DNA from 3 places in the Phytobacter palmae genome. Region 2 is predicted to be linked to each of the others. Evidence: predicted binding sites of a transcription regulator. Region 2 holds the regulator's gene; each other region holds the start of a gene.
What was found. The regulator LexA, encoded in region 2, represses DNA repair genes until DNA is damaged. The targets are predictions, from matches to a motif close to TNCTGTATGTACATACAGNA.

Region 1 (4,813 bases), on a different contig from region 2:
TATCGCTATCTATACAATGCTTGGAACCACGTTATATACCGCATGGTATCAGCAGCCACTTTTACTCCTGGCGGGCGCCATCTGGTTTAACGTCTTGACGCTGGTCGGACACCTTGTTTTCCCCATCCGTCCACTACAGGATAATCTGGCTCGCTGTTACGAGCAGTTATCTCAGTATCTGGAACTTAAAGCGCGACTGTTTGATCCGGATATTGAGGAGGAAAGTCAGGCCCCGCTTTACGAGCTGGCGTTGGCCAACGGCCAATTGGTGTCAACACTAAACCAGACGAAAGCGTCACTTTTGACCCGCCTTCGCGGCGATCGCGGACAACGGGGAACCCGGCGTACGTTGCATTATTATTTTGCCGCGCAGGACATTCATGAACGCGCCAGTTCTTCTCATATACAGTACCAGGCACTGAGGGAACATTTTCGCTACAGCGATGTGATGTTCCGTTTTCAGCGGTTGATTACACTGCAATCTCAGGCCTGCGCAAGGCTCGCTCATGCCATCCTGCTTCGCACGCCTTACCAGCATGACCACCGCTTCGAGCGGGCATTTATACACCTTGATGCAGCGTTAGATCGCATTCGTGCCAGCGGTACGACGTCGTCTGAGCAGCTGAAAGCTCTGGGATTTTTACTCGACAATCTCCGCGCCATAGATGCACAGCTGGCGAGTATAGAGTCCGGGCAACCGCAAACAACGCAGAAAAACGAAACAGAAAACTTACTTGCAGATGACAGCCTGCATGGACTGAGCGATATCTGGCTGCGTTTACGCAATAACCTTACGCCGGAATCGGCACTGTTTCGCCATGCCGTGCGGATGTCTGTTGTACTGTGTGCGGGCTACGCCATCATACAAATTACCGGTTTGCACCACGGATACTGGATTTTGCTCACCAGTCTGTTTGTCTGTCAGCCTAACTATAACGCCACGCGCCACCGTCTCACGCTGCGTATCGTCGGTACCATTGCAGGTATCGCCCTCGGCCTTCCCGTACTTTATTTTGTTCCCTCGCTGGAAGGGCAACTGATACTGATCGTCGTCACCGGCGTGCTTTTTTTCGCCTTTCGTCTTGTACAATACGCGCAGGCCACCATGTTCATCACATTACTGGTGCTGCTGTGCTTTAATTTACTCGGCGAAGGTTTCGAAGTCGCCATGCCGCGAGTGATTGACACAATCATCGGATGTGCCATCGCCTGGGCTGCGGTGAGTTTTATCTGGCCTGACTGGCGTTTTCGCAATTTGGCACGCGTGACCGGGCAAGCATTCGATGCCAATTGCCGTTATCTGGATGCAATTCTTGAACAATATCATCAGGGCCGCGACAACCGCCTGGCGTACCGCGTTGCCCGCAGAAACGCTTATAACAGAGATGCCGAACTGGCCTCGGTGGTCTCCAATATGGCATCAGAACCTGGCGCCACACCTGAGTTGCGTGAAGTGGCATTTCGTTTACTTTGCCTGAATCATACCTGTACCAGCTATATCTCTGCCCTTGGCGCACATCGCGAACAACTGACTCACCCTGCGATCCTTCGTTTGCTGGATGATGCCGTCTGTTATGTTGATGACGCCCTTCACCACCAGCCCGCTGATGAAGAGCGCGTACAGTTGACACTGGCAGATTTATCGCGACGCATTAAGCATCTTGAGCCACGGCCCGACAGCAAAGAACCACTTGTATTGCAACAAATTGGGTTGCTTATCGCACTTCTGCCAGAGATATGCCGTTTACAGCGGCAGATTATGACCTGACACTCCTCTTTTTATTTCTGCCCAACCTCGTGGTACCAGTCGATTAACTCCTGGCGTCTCAACGCCGGGAGTGCGGCCTCATGCAGCCCGATGATTGCCCCTTCCAGGCCCAGCAGCACCTTGATACCCATATGTTTGTTCATCGCCTTCAAACGCAACCAACACGCTTTAGCGCCCAGATGCCGCAGCATACGTACGTCCGGTATACCGGCGTCGAAAAGCATCATCTCAAGTTGAAAGTTTATGTTTGGTAGATCCTTAAGGCGATGAGGTGTATCGCGTGCCGTTTTTTCCTCACGAGCCGCCGCGAGCGATTGCGAAGAAAGCCGCAGCAATGTTGGCAAATCACTCCAAAGATGTTCATCAACAAAGTAGTAGTTAAGCGAAACAGCGCGGCCACGCTTCTGTATTGTCAGAAGTGGTGAACTCTTTGTTACCCGATACTGCGCACTCTCCTCGCAGGCACGAAGGTATAACTCTCCCTCTGAAATCATCGCAAACACGGTGTTGTCTATCGATAAACTGTAGCCACCAAAATGCGCGCGAAAGCGAATTTTTCCCAAAGGTGCGAGGTATTCCCGTGACTGATAGATCCTTTGATACGATATGTTTTTCATGATTATTCCCTTGTAAATCATGGAGTAAAAACATTAATTCTGTTAACCGATCCGCTACTGAGGAACATAGGCAAGTGCGCGCAACACGGCAAGAAAATTTTGCGGCTTCATCGCAATACCAGACAAAATTGCGAGATGCTTTCAGAAAATGAGGTTGATCTTTGAACGCCCAGGGGTTACTGTATGTTTATACAGTAACTAACAGGGCTGGGTTGATCATGTACCATTCATTAAACCGTGCAAATCGTTCAACACAATTTCTTTCCGCACACAGCGCAGGGAGCATTGAGGCTTCTACGGGTCTGATCAGTGAAGTGGTTTATCGTGAAGATCAGCCTGGCATGACACAATTGCTGCTGTTGCCGTTATTACAGCAACTGGGTCAACAATCGCGCTGGCAGCTCTGGTTAACGCCGCAACAAAAATTAAGCCGTGAATGGGTGTTGTCTGCAGGCCTGCCGCTGACTAAAGTTATGCAAATCAGCCAGCTTTCCCCCTGCCTTACCCTGGAGTCGATGATTCGTGCATTACGTACCGGCAACTATAGCGTTGTGATTGGCTGGCATGCCGAAGAATTGACCGAAGAAGAACATCACCGTCTGGCGATAGCTGCGGAAGAAGGGAACGCAATAGGCTTCGTAATGCGGCCAGTACGATGCAATCCTCTCGCTGCGAGACAGCATTCAGGGATAAAAATTCACTCAAATTTGTATCATTGAGTAAAATTAAGATAAATCCTGGCATTATTTTTCTGTCTGGCAAGCAATGCCGTGTAATCAGCGAAATAGGCCGCCAACGCCCGTTTCAGGCGACCTGCAAGGCAACTGAACTGGCGAATAGTTCCGCAAAAGTGTTAAATATTGTGTATACAAAGTCTTTTTTTTCATATGCCTGACGGACTTCACACTTGTAAGTTTCCAACTACGTTGTAGACTTTACATCGCCAGGGGTGCTCGGCATAAGCCAAAGATATCGTGAAGATATCTCTATAGGGACTGATGAGCAATGCCCCCGGTGAAGGATTTAACCGTGACTTCTCATCGAGATTTTCATGGCGATTTTTGGATGATAACGAGGCGCAAAAAATGAAAAAGACAGCTATCGCGATTGCAGTGGCACTGGCTGGTTTCGCTACCGTAGCGCAGGCCGCTCCGAAAGATAATACCTGGTATGCAGGTGGCAAACTGGGCTGGTCTCAGTTCCACGACACCGGCTTCATCCCGAACGACGGCCCGACCCATTCAAGTCAGCTTGGTGCAGGTGCGTTCGGTGGCTATCAGGTTAACCCGTACGTTGGTTTTGAGATGGGTTACGACTGGTTAGGTCGTATGCCGTACAAAGGCGACACCGTAAACGGTGCGTTCAAAGCTCAAGGCGTACAGCTGACCGCTAAACTGGGTTACCCGATCACTGACGATCTGGATATCTACACCCGTCTGGGCGGCATGGTATGGCGTGCAGACGCTAAAGCTAACGTCCCTGGCGCTGACGCTCACTTCAAAGACCACGACACCGGTGTTTCCCCGGTATTCGCTGGTGGCCTTGAGTGGGCTGTTACCCGTGACATCGCTACCCGTCTGGAATACCAGTGGGTTAACAACATCGGTGATGCAAACACCGTTGGTACCCGTCCGGACAACGGCATGCTGAGCGTAGGTGTTTCCTACCGTTTCGGTCAGCAGGAAGAAGCTGCACCGGTAGTAGCTCCTGCTCCGGCTCCGGCTCCGGAAGTACAGACCAAGCACTTCACTCTGAAGTCTGACGTTCTGTTCAACTTCAACAAAGCAACCCTGAAACCGGAAGGTCAGCAGGCACTGGATCAGCTGTATGGTCAGCTGAGCAACCTGGATCCGAAAGACGGTTCCGTAGTGGTTCTGGGCTTCACCGACCGTATCGGTTCTGACGCTTACAACCAGGGTCTGTCTGAGAAACGTGCTCAGTCCGTTGTTGATTACCTGGTTTCTAAAGGTATCCCGGCGAACAAAATCTCCGCACGTGGCATGGGTAAATCCCAGCCGGTTACTGGCAGCACCTGTGACAACGTGAAAGCGCGCCCTGCGCTGATCGATTGCCTGGCGCCGGACCGTCGCGTAGAAATCGAAGTTCGTGGCAGCAAAGACGTTGTAACTCAGCCTCAGGCTTAAGTTCACGTGCTGTAAAAAAACCCCGCATCGCGGGGTTTTTTATTGCCTGTAAAAATCACATTTGCACAAAAATTCACTCTTTGCCCAGAAGCGCCTGCAAATCCTGTTTAAGTGACGACATAGTTGTGGCGTATTTTTCTTTATGTTCGGCATCTTCAATCAATTGAACAATGGTCTCGGAAAGGGTTTTGCCCCGACGCTGTGCCAGCCCTGCCAGACGCTGCCAGACAACAAACTCCAGATCGATTGATTTTTTACGCGTATGCTGATGCTCGGCATTAAAA
Region 2 (4,813 bases):
GCAACAGGGGGCCATCAGCGCTTACGATCTGCTCGACCTTCTGCGTGAGGCAGAGCCTCAAGCTAAACCCCCTACCGTTTATCGCGCGCTTGATTTTCTTTTAGAACAAGGGTTTGTGCATAAAGTGGAGTCCACGAACAGCTATGTGCTTTGCCATCTTTTCGATCAACCGACGCACACTTCTGCGATGTTTATCTGTGACCGTTGTGGCGTGGTAAAAGAAGAACAGGCGGAGGGCGTGGAAGATATTATGCATGCGCTGGCGGCAAAACGCGGTTTTGCGCTACGCCATAATGTTATTGAAGCCCATGGATTATGCGCTGATTGCGCTGAGGTTGAAGCGTGCCGACATCCCGGCGAATGCCATCATGACCACACGATTCAGTTGAAAAAAAAATCGCGCTAGTCGCGATTTTCTCTTTTAAGCAGATAAGCCATTTGAGGGTGGTACATCCATGTACCGTTCGGGCAGGGTAGCCATGAGGGTCTACACATTGAGGGGGATGTGAAGGCTACCAGCGGTAATCATTCCGCGTTTCCCAGTCGACGACTTCTTTTTCTGCCTGATCTTTGGCATAGCCGTAACGTTCCTGGATTTTACCGACCAGTTGGTCACGTTTACCTTCGATGATAGTCATATCATCGTCGGTCAATTTACCCCACTGCTCTTTCGCTTTACCTTTGAACTGTTTCCAGTTGCCGCTGACTTCGTCTTTATTCATTGTCATCTCCTCATCGTTGGTCATGGACAGCGTTATTCCTTTCGTTACGCTCTAAATATCCTGAACGTGATAATTATTGTAGTTAAGGATAGCGGCCATGAATCTATATTCGGAATTTTTAACCACCAGAATGGAAATTAACGGAATAGATATGCAGAACAAAACTGAGTGGGATCAGGGGGATAAAGCAAAAGTTAAAGCTTTGTCAGGAAAAGAAAGCAACCGTGACAGCAGAATTGCCGCCACGGATCAGAAGGATATTACAGCCATTCACCGTTGCGGATAACGCCAACCGCCAGCCCTTCAATAGTGAAGTTCTGCTCACGCAGGTTAACCACAATGGGGGAAAACTCACTGTTTTCAGGCAATAGCTGTACAGTATTGCCCTGTTTTTTCAGGCGTTTGACCGTCACTTCATCGTCAATACGCGCCACAACAACCTGTCCGTTACGAACATCCTGAGTTTTATGAACAGCCAGCAGGTCGCCATCCATGATGCCGATATCTTTCATCGACATACCGCTTACACGAAGCAGAAAATCAGCGTTAGGTTTGAAGAGAGAGGGATCGACCTGATAGTGTCCTTCGATATGCTGTTGCGCCAGCAAAGGTTCGCCAGCAGCGACACGCCCGATAAGCGGTAAGCCAGCATCATCTTCTTCTTCAAGAAGCAGACGAATACCGCGAGACGCACCCGATACAATCTCAATAACGCCCTTACGCGCAAGCGCTTTCAAGTGTTCCTCTGCCGCGTTTGGGGAACGGAACCCCAACTGTTGCGCGATCTCCGCACGCGTCGGCGGCATACCTGTCTGGTTGATTCGATCGCGAATAAGATCGAACACCTCTTGCTGCCTGGCCGTTAAAGCTTTCATTCCGCCCCCTGGGTGTATATACAGTTATGCTGTGAGTATATACAGCTAAAGGTGATTTTGAAACCAAAATTAAGCAAAAAGCGTAGTCTTAACGTATTTCTGGAAGCGTTATCGAAAATAGCCCCACAGCAGAGAAACCCAGGTGAACAGTGCCAGAAGAATGGCCATTAGTACGGCTGCAGACCCCATGTCCTTCGCACGCCCTGAGAGTTCGTGAAATTCAGACCCAATACGGTCAACCACCGCTTCAATCGCACTATTGAGGATTTCCACAATCATCACCAGCACGACAGAACCAATCAACAGAACACGCGTGATAGCGTCAACGTCCACAAAAGCCGCAATGATGATAGCAATAATGACCGCAACACCTTCCTGACGAAAAGCAGCTTCGTTAATCCACGCTGCGCGCACCCCTTTCCATGAATAGCCTGCCGCTTTAATGATGCGGGTAATTCCAGTGGTATTGTTGGCCATGAAAAACAACCTTTTTATGTAATGAACGTCAATGTCTATGTAAGCTTATAGAGGTAGAAAAGAAATTCTGCGGACTTTCTGATATTCTTGCCGCGCAATGGCATTATTAACCAGAGGCTTTACATCGTTTATGTCCGGCTGGCCACGAATTTACTACAAATTACTTAATTTACCATTAAGCGTCCTGGTAAAAAGCAAGTCTATCCCGGCGGAACCCGCCCAGGAATTAGGACTCGATACGTCACGCCCTATTATGTACGTTTTGCCTTATAATTCGAAGGCAGACTTGCTAACCTTGCGCGCTCAATGTCTGGCGCATGATTTGCCCGACCCCCTCGAACCGCTTGAAATCGACGGAGCGGAGCTGCCGCGTTATATCTTTATTCACGGCGGACCGCGCGTCTTTACCTGGTACACGCCAAAAGAAGAGTCGGTCAAGTTGTTCCATGACTATCTCGATCTGCACCGCAGCCATCCCGATCTGGATGTTCAGATGGTGCCTGTGTCGATGATGTTCGGTCGTTCTCCCGGGCGCGAAAAGGGCGAGGTCAACCCGCCGCTGCGTATGCTAAACGGTATTCAGAAGTTTTTCGCGATCTCATGGCTTGGCCGCGACAGCTTTGTGCGTTTCTCGCCGCCGGTTTCGCTGCGTCATATGGCAACCGAGCACGGTACGGATAAAATCATTGCGCAAAAGCTGGCCCGCGTAGCGCGTATGCACTTCGCCCGTCAGCGCCTGGCCGCAGTGGGGCCGCGTTTACCTGCCCGTCAGGACCTGTTTAATAAGCTGCTCTCCTCTAAAGCCATCGCCCGCGCGGTAGAAGACGAAGCGCGCAGCAAGAAGATCTCCCATGATAAAGCGCAACAAAACGCAATTGCGCTGATGGAAGAGATCGCAGCAAACTTCTCTTACGAGATGATCCGTCTGTCAGACCGTATCCTCGGTTTTACCTGGAACCGTCTGTACCAGGGCATTAATGTGCATAACGCGGAACGTGTTCGTCAGCTCGCCCATGATGGTCATGAGATTGTCTATGTGCCCTGCCATCGCAGCCATATGGACTATTTGCTGCTCTCCTACGTGCTCTATCATCAGGGGCTGGTGCCGCCGCATATCGCTGCCGGTATTAACCTGAACTTCTGGCCGGCGGGGCCTATTTTCCGTCGTCTGGGCGCGTTTTTTATTCGTCGTACCTTTAAGGGCAACAAGCTCTACTCGACAGTTTTCCGCGAGTATCTGGGTGAGCTGTTTAACCGCGGCTATTCAGTAGAATACTTTGTTGAAGGTGGGCGTTCTCGTACGGGTCGTCTGTTGGATCCGAAGACCGGTACGCTGTCTATGACGATTCAGGCTATGCTCCGTGGAGGCACGCGTCCGATCACGCTGGTGCCAATCTACATTGGCTATGAGCACGTCATGGAAGTTGGCACCTACGCCAAAGAACTGCGCGGCGCGACGAAAGAAAAAGAAGGTTTTGCCCAGATGGTACGCGGTTTGAGTAAGCTGCGTAATCTCGGTCAGGGCTATGTCAACTTTGGCGAACCCATTCCGCTGATGAACTATCTGAACCATCGCGTACCGGAATGGCGTGAGTCCATCGATCCCATAGAGGCTGTCCGTCCTGCCTGGCTGACGCCGACAGTGAATGCGATTGCTGCTGATCTGATGGTGCGTATTAACAATGCCGGCGCGGCAAACGCGATGAACCTCTGCTGTACCGCGCTTCTGGCTTCTCGCCAGCGTTCATTGACCCGTGAACAGCTTACCGAGCAGTTGAACTGCTACCTCAACCTGATGCGCAATGTGCCTTATGCGGCCGATATAACGGTACCCACCGTCAGTGCGGACGCGCTTATTGAGCACGCCCTGCAGATGAATAAGTTCGAGGTAGAGAAAGATACGATTGGCGACATCATCATTCTGCCGCGCGAGCAGGCGGTACTGATGACCTACTATCGCAACAACATTGCGCATATGCTGATGTTGCCATCGCTGATGGCGGCCATTATCACCCAGCATCGTCATATCTCTCAGGACGAAATGCTGCGCCATGTGGAACTGCTCTACCCGATGCTGAAAGCTGAGCTTTTCTTGCGTTGGGAAAAAGAAGAGCTGGCCGGCGTGCTGGAAAATCTTGCGCAGGAATTGCTGCGCCAGGGGCTGATCACCATGAAGGATGGCCAGCTCTATATCAATCCGGCACATTCCCGCACTCTGCAATTGCTGGCGGCTGGCGCGCGCGAAACGTTGCAACGTTATGCCATCACTTTCTGGTTGCTGAGCGCAAATCCGGCGATGAACCGCAGCACGCTGGAGAAAGAGAGCCGCACTCTGGCGCAACGTCTGTCTGTTCTGCACGGTATCAATGCCCCGGAATTCTTCGATAAGGCAGTTTTCAGTACTCTGGTGCTGACGCTGCGTGATGAAGGGTATATCAGTGATACCGGAGATGCAGAGCCCGAACAGACGCTGGCGGTATATCAGCTTTTAGCTGAGCTGATTACCTCAGATGTGCGTTTGACAATTGAGAGCGCGACGCAGGCGGAGTAAAGCATCGCATCCGGTAACTTCCCCGATGCGCTTCGCTTATCGGGGCTACACGAAGCTTTGCGCTTACGGTAGCCCCGATAAGGTAACGCCGCATCCGGGAAATCGTCTTACGCCAGGTAACTTGTCGCCAGACCGATAAACAGTACCAGCCCCACGTAGTTATTATTCATAAACGCTTTAAAACAGGC
Region 3 (4,813 bases), on a different contig from region 2:
GTGAGCCTTGTCGGCGGCGCAACGCCGGTTCTGTCGGTGGAAGATGAGGGTTCAGGCGTGGATGAATCCCGTAGCGGAGAGTTGAGTAAGGCTTTTGTGCGAATGGATAGTCGCTATGGCGGATCGGGGCTTGGATTGAGTATCGTTTCACGAATCGCCCAACTCCATGACGCGCAATTCTTCTTGCATAACCGTCAACCTGGTCCGGGTGTGCGCGCATGGGTGAAACTCAACTCGATTGCGCGTTAAGGGAATCTCAGTAAGAGAGCATCCAGAGATGGGTAAAGCCGATGATGATGGCGAGGGACAGCGCCACAGCCAGATACTGAGCCAGATTTTCTTTTTGCATAGATACTCTCCTGATTTTTCACAGGAGAGTAATCGGCTTTCATTAAGCAAACATTAAGATGCACAGGTGAATTTCGTGACCGGCATCTTGTTACGAGGCGGCAATAAACAATTCGCGCAATTGATGCAGCTGATCGCGGCATTTCGCCGCCTCTTCGAATTCGAGATTCTGCGCATGCTGCATCATCTGCCCTTCCAGCTCGTGAATTTTCTGCTGCAGCGCTTTCGGGGTTAACGCCAGTTCGGCGGCTTCCACCTGAGCAGGAGTGCGCGATTTACCGCGACCTTTGCCTTTGGTTTTAGCCAGATTCTCGCCGAGGCTCAGAATATCCACCACTTTCTTGTTCAAACCCTGCGGAGTGATGCCGTGTTCTTCGTTGTACTGCTGCTGTTTCTCGCGACGACGCTCGGTTTCCCCCATCGCCTTCGCCATGGACGGAGTAATTTTGTCGCCGTAGAGAATGGCCTTACCGTTGACGTTACGCGCTGCACGACCAATGGTCTGGATCAGCGAACGCTCGGAACGCAGGAAACCTTCTTTATCCGCATCCAGAATCGCCACCAGCGACACTTCTGGCATATCCAGCCCCTCACGCAGCAGGTTAATGCCCACCAGCACATCGAACTCGCCAAGGCGTAGGTCGCGGATAATCTCCATACGTTCAACCGTATCGATATCTGAGTGCAGATAACGCACACGTTCACCGTGTTCTTCCAGATATTCGGTTAAATCCTCCGCCATACGTTTGGTCAGTGTCGTGACCAGTACGCGCTCATTAATGGCAGCACGTTTGCGGATCTCGGAGAGCAGATCATCCACCTGGGTTGCCACCGGTCGCACTTCGATAATCGGGTCGAGCAACCCGGTCGGACGGACAACCTGGTCTATCACCTCACCACCGGATTTTTCGAGCTCATAATTGCCCGGCGTCGCCGACACGTAAATGGTTTGCGGTGCCAGCGCCTCGAACTCTTCGAATTTCAGTGGACGGTTATCGAGCGCCGACGGCAGACGGAAGCCATACTCCACCAGCGTCTCTTTACGCGCGCGGTCGCCACGGAACATACCGCCAATTTGCGGAATGGTGACGTGGGATTCATCAATAACCAGCAGGCCATCCGCCGGAAGATAATCAAACAGCGTCGGCGGCGGCTCGCCCGGCCCACGCCCGGAAAGGTAACGCGAGTAGTTTTCGATGCCGGAGCAGTATCCCAGCTCGTTCATCATTTCCAGATCAAACTGGGTACGCTGGGTCAGCCGCTGCTCTTCGAGCAGCTTATTATTCTCCAGTAGCACCTTGCGGCGTTCGACCAGCTCGTCTTTGATCTCCTCCATCGCCTGAATGATGCGCTCGCGTGGCGTGACGTAGTGGGTTTTGGGGTAGACGGTAAAGCGCTGGATGGTCGACTCAACGTGCCCGGTCAGCGGGTCAAACAGCGACAGCCGCTCCACTTCCTCATCAAACAGCTCAACGCGCAGGGCGATATCGTCCGATTCCGCCGGGAAGATATCGATCACCTCGCCTCGCACGCGAAAGGTGCCGCGCTGAAACGCCTGGTCATTGCGGGTGTACTGCAACTCTGCCAGACGACGCAGTATGGAACGCTGATCGATGATCATTCCTTTTGTCAGATGCAACATCATCTTCAGGTAGAGATCCGGATCACCCAGACCGTAAATCGCGGAGACCGATGCCACCACAATGACATCCCGACGTTCCAGCAGCGCCTTGGTTGCCGACAGACGCATCTGCTCGATGTGTTCGTTTACCGACGCGTCCTTTTCAATAAACGTGTCCGAACTCGGTACATAAGCTTCCGGCTGATAGTAGTCGTAATAGGAGACGAAATATTCCACGGCATTTTCCGGGAAGAACTCTTTCATTTCGCCATAGAGCTGTGCGGCAAGGGTTTTGTTCGGCGCCAGCACCATCGTCGGGCGCTGTAGATCCGCAATCACATTCGCCACGGTGAACGTCTTCCCTGAACCGGTCACGCCCAGCAAAGTCTGATGAGCCAGACCGTCTTCGAGACCCTCTTCCAGGCGACGAATTGCTTCTGGCTGATCGCCGGAGGGACGAAAAGCGGAATTCAGTTTGAATGGTTTACTCATGGACGGCTACCTGATGAAGGAATGAGCGGGCAGGAAAGTAATTTTACTCACCACAGCGAGATTTGCCAATAAAAAATACTGGATGTAAAAACAGTAGCGCAATCAGGAATATCTTCTACTCACAGCCAGAGTACGAGGAGCACACCTCGAAAATCACTCCTGACGGTACAAAACACCAGCAAAAGCGGGTTATCCCCAGAACATTTCCTTTTTTAACACTTGTCAAGCTTAGCAATGAAAGTTTTATGGCAGTGGGTGACAGATTTCTTACAAGGATTGCTTTTATTTAACTAATTAAAAAATAAAGAAATATTCCAAAAGACGCCTTTCGCAGCAATTCAGGCGCAAGCCGCGTGTTTACTCGCTTCTCGCACTTTTTCTAACTCTAATGCACAAGGTTATCCACAGGAATAGTGGATAACTGCTTCCAGCCCATATGCCTCGCCAGTCGCCTGAAACGGCTTCCGGGTCTCTTTGAGGGCAGTAAAAATTTTTTCTCGCTTTTTTTTGCAGAATATCTGCTAACGAAACGGCGAATTATCGTGCGATCATGCTCACATTTCATCGATCAAATGCACCATTTCCTGCCAGCCCCGGCACTGTCAAAGAGCATATATTTTCGTCTGCCAGGCGCAAAACGCGCTTTAACTCTCTCATTGATCGGCGGGTTCCGAAAAAAAGCTTGTTTTCATGTTCTGGCAAGCCTTTTGCACTGAACTGAATAACAACCTCTCTGTCACCCGATCAGAGATAAGGAGCGAACCGTGTTGAGCTTACGTGCAGTTAATCAGTATTACGGCAATCAACATACGCTATGGAATGTCGACCTCGACCTCGCCCCCGGCGTATGCACCTCTGTTATCGGCCTTCCAGGGATGGGCAAAACGACGCTTATAAATTGCATTACCGGTTATCTGCCCGTTGAGAGCGGTAGCATGGTCTGGCAAGAGGCAGGAGGGCCCCCCAGGGATCTACTCAACTTGCAGGCGGAGCATCGCAGCGCAATGGGTATAGGCTATGTTCCTCAGGACAGGCGAATATTTTCGCAAATGACCGTCGAGGAAAATCTGCATATCGCTATGCTCGCCTGTGGAGAGCCCCGCAGTACCGTCAATCGGGAGGTCTATGACCTGTTCCCCGACTTGTATGGGCTACGTCAGGTGAAAGGCGCAGGGCTGTCTGAGGATAATCAGCATCAACTGGCGATGGCTCGCGCCCTCGTCAATCGCCCGCGGCTGCTGATTCTGGACGAACCCACGCGCGGGCTTGGACAGGCATTTATCCATAAACTCGGCAATTTACTTGTCCGGCTCAACCAGGATTTCGGTATGACTATCCTGCTGGCCGAACAACATCTGTCGTTTATCCGCCGGGTTGCCGACCGTTTCTGCCTGTTGCATCGTGGTCGCAACGTTGCCGAAGGGGATGTCAGACAACTGGATGACCAGCTTCTGTCACACTGGATGTTGCCTGATTCAGCACGTTGAGATCGAGATAATGACCGTTTTGTGTAGCGAACGGCGCGTGGGCAAGCCAGGGAATTTCCCCGATCAGGGGTGCCTTTAACACGCGCCGTAGCGTCGCAAGATACTCGGTATGCCGTTTGCCTGGCGGCTGAACATCATTGGCAATCCAGCCTGCAAAGCGCAACCCCGCCTGCGCTATCGCCTGTGCGGTCAACATCGCATGATTAATACACCCAAGCTTAACGCCCACCACCAGAATCACTGGTAATTGCTCTGCGACGACCCAGTCGGCGAAAGTGAATGTCTCTGAAAGCGGCGTAAACCACCCTCCCGCACCTTCTGTCAGTATCCAGTCGGCCTGAGTTTCCAGCGCCCGCAGTCCGGCAGAGATCCCTTCGAGCGTAATGGGCGTGTCGGACTCCGCACTGACAATGTGCGGTGATGTCGGCTCCGCAAAGGTCCAGGGATTGACCTGAGAATAATCGAGCATGACGCTGCTGTTGTGTTGTAAGGCCAAAGCGTCACTGTTGCGTAACCCCTGTGCGGTCATTTCGCTGCCCGAGGCCACCGGTTTGTAACCGGTACTTCGCCATCCCCGAAGGTTTGCCGCCTGCAAGAGCGCGCAGCTCGCCACTGTTTTACCGACCTCGGTATCCGTGCCGGTAACAAAATAACGTTCAGTCACGTGTTATGACTCCCCAGAAAAGTTGATAGGTCAGTGGGAATGTCCCCTTCTGTTGCGGCCAGGCCAGCTGTAAGCATTGCAGTCCTCCCCGCGTGAGCCCCTGCCTGCGCCCGGCATGCAGATGGGTTGCTCCAGTCCCTTTTAGCGATCGCATGGCCTCGAGCGCGCCGGCAAAACAGAGCGTGACGGGCTCAATGCCCG

Region 1: the regulator LexA is predicted to act here: its motif matches at 2,563-2,582, upstream of sulA (SOS-induced cell division inhibitor SulA).
Region 3: the regulator LexA is predicted to act here: its motif matches at 2,538-2,557, upstream of uvrB (excinuclease ABC subunit UvrB).

Annotation. Positions count from the first base shown of each region.
Region 1 covers NZ_JBCIVJ010000006.1:231,021-235,833, forward strand. Annotated here, with positions in the region: gene yccS (YccS family putative transporter) at 1-1,768, shown strand, start outside; gene AAIG39_RS10280 (TfoX/Sxy family DNA transformation protein) at 1,780-2,385, opposite strand; gene sulA (SOS-induced cell division inhibitor SulA) at 2,604-3,104, shown strand; gene ompA (porin OmpA) at 3,471-4,529, shown strand; gene matP (macrodomain Ter protein MatP) at 4,603-4,813, opposite strand, start outside.
Region 2 covers NZ_JBCIVJ010000025.1:351-5,163, forward strand. Annotated here, with positions in the region: gene zur (zinc uptake transcriptional repressor Zur) at 1-406, shown strand, start outside; gene AAIG39_RS21890 (CsbD family protein) at 513-722, opposite strand; gene AAIG39_RS21895 (hypothetical protein) at 820-1,008, shown strand; gene lexA (transcriptional repressor LexA) at 983-1,597, opposite strand; gene AAIG39_RS21905 (diacylglycerol kinase) at 1,706-2,074, opposite strand; gene plsB (glycerol-3-phosphate 1-O-acyltransferase PlsB) at 2,205-4,625, shown strand; gene ubiA (4-hydroxybenzoate octaprenyltransferase) at 4,733-4,813, opposite strand, start outside.
Region 3 covers NZ_JBCIVJ010000042.1:15,980-20,792, reverse strand. Annotated here, with positions in the region: partial or broken gene AAIG39_RS25060 (ATP-binding protein) at 1-249, shown strand, start outside; gene uvrB (excinuclease ABC subunit UvrB) at 440-2,461, opposite strand; gene AAIG39_RS25050 (ABC transporter ATP-binding protein) at 3,226-3,948, shown strand; gene bioD (dethiobiotin synthase) at 3,890-4,612, opposite strand; gene bioC (malonyl-ACP O-methyltransferase BioC) at 4,605-4,813, opposite strand, start outside.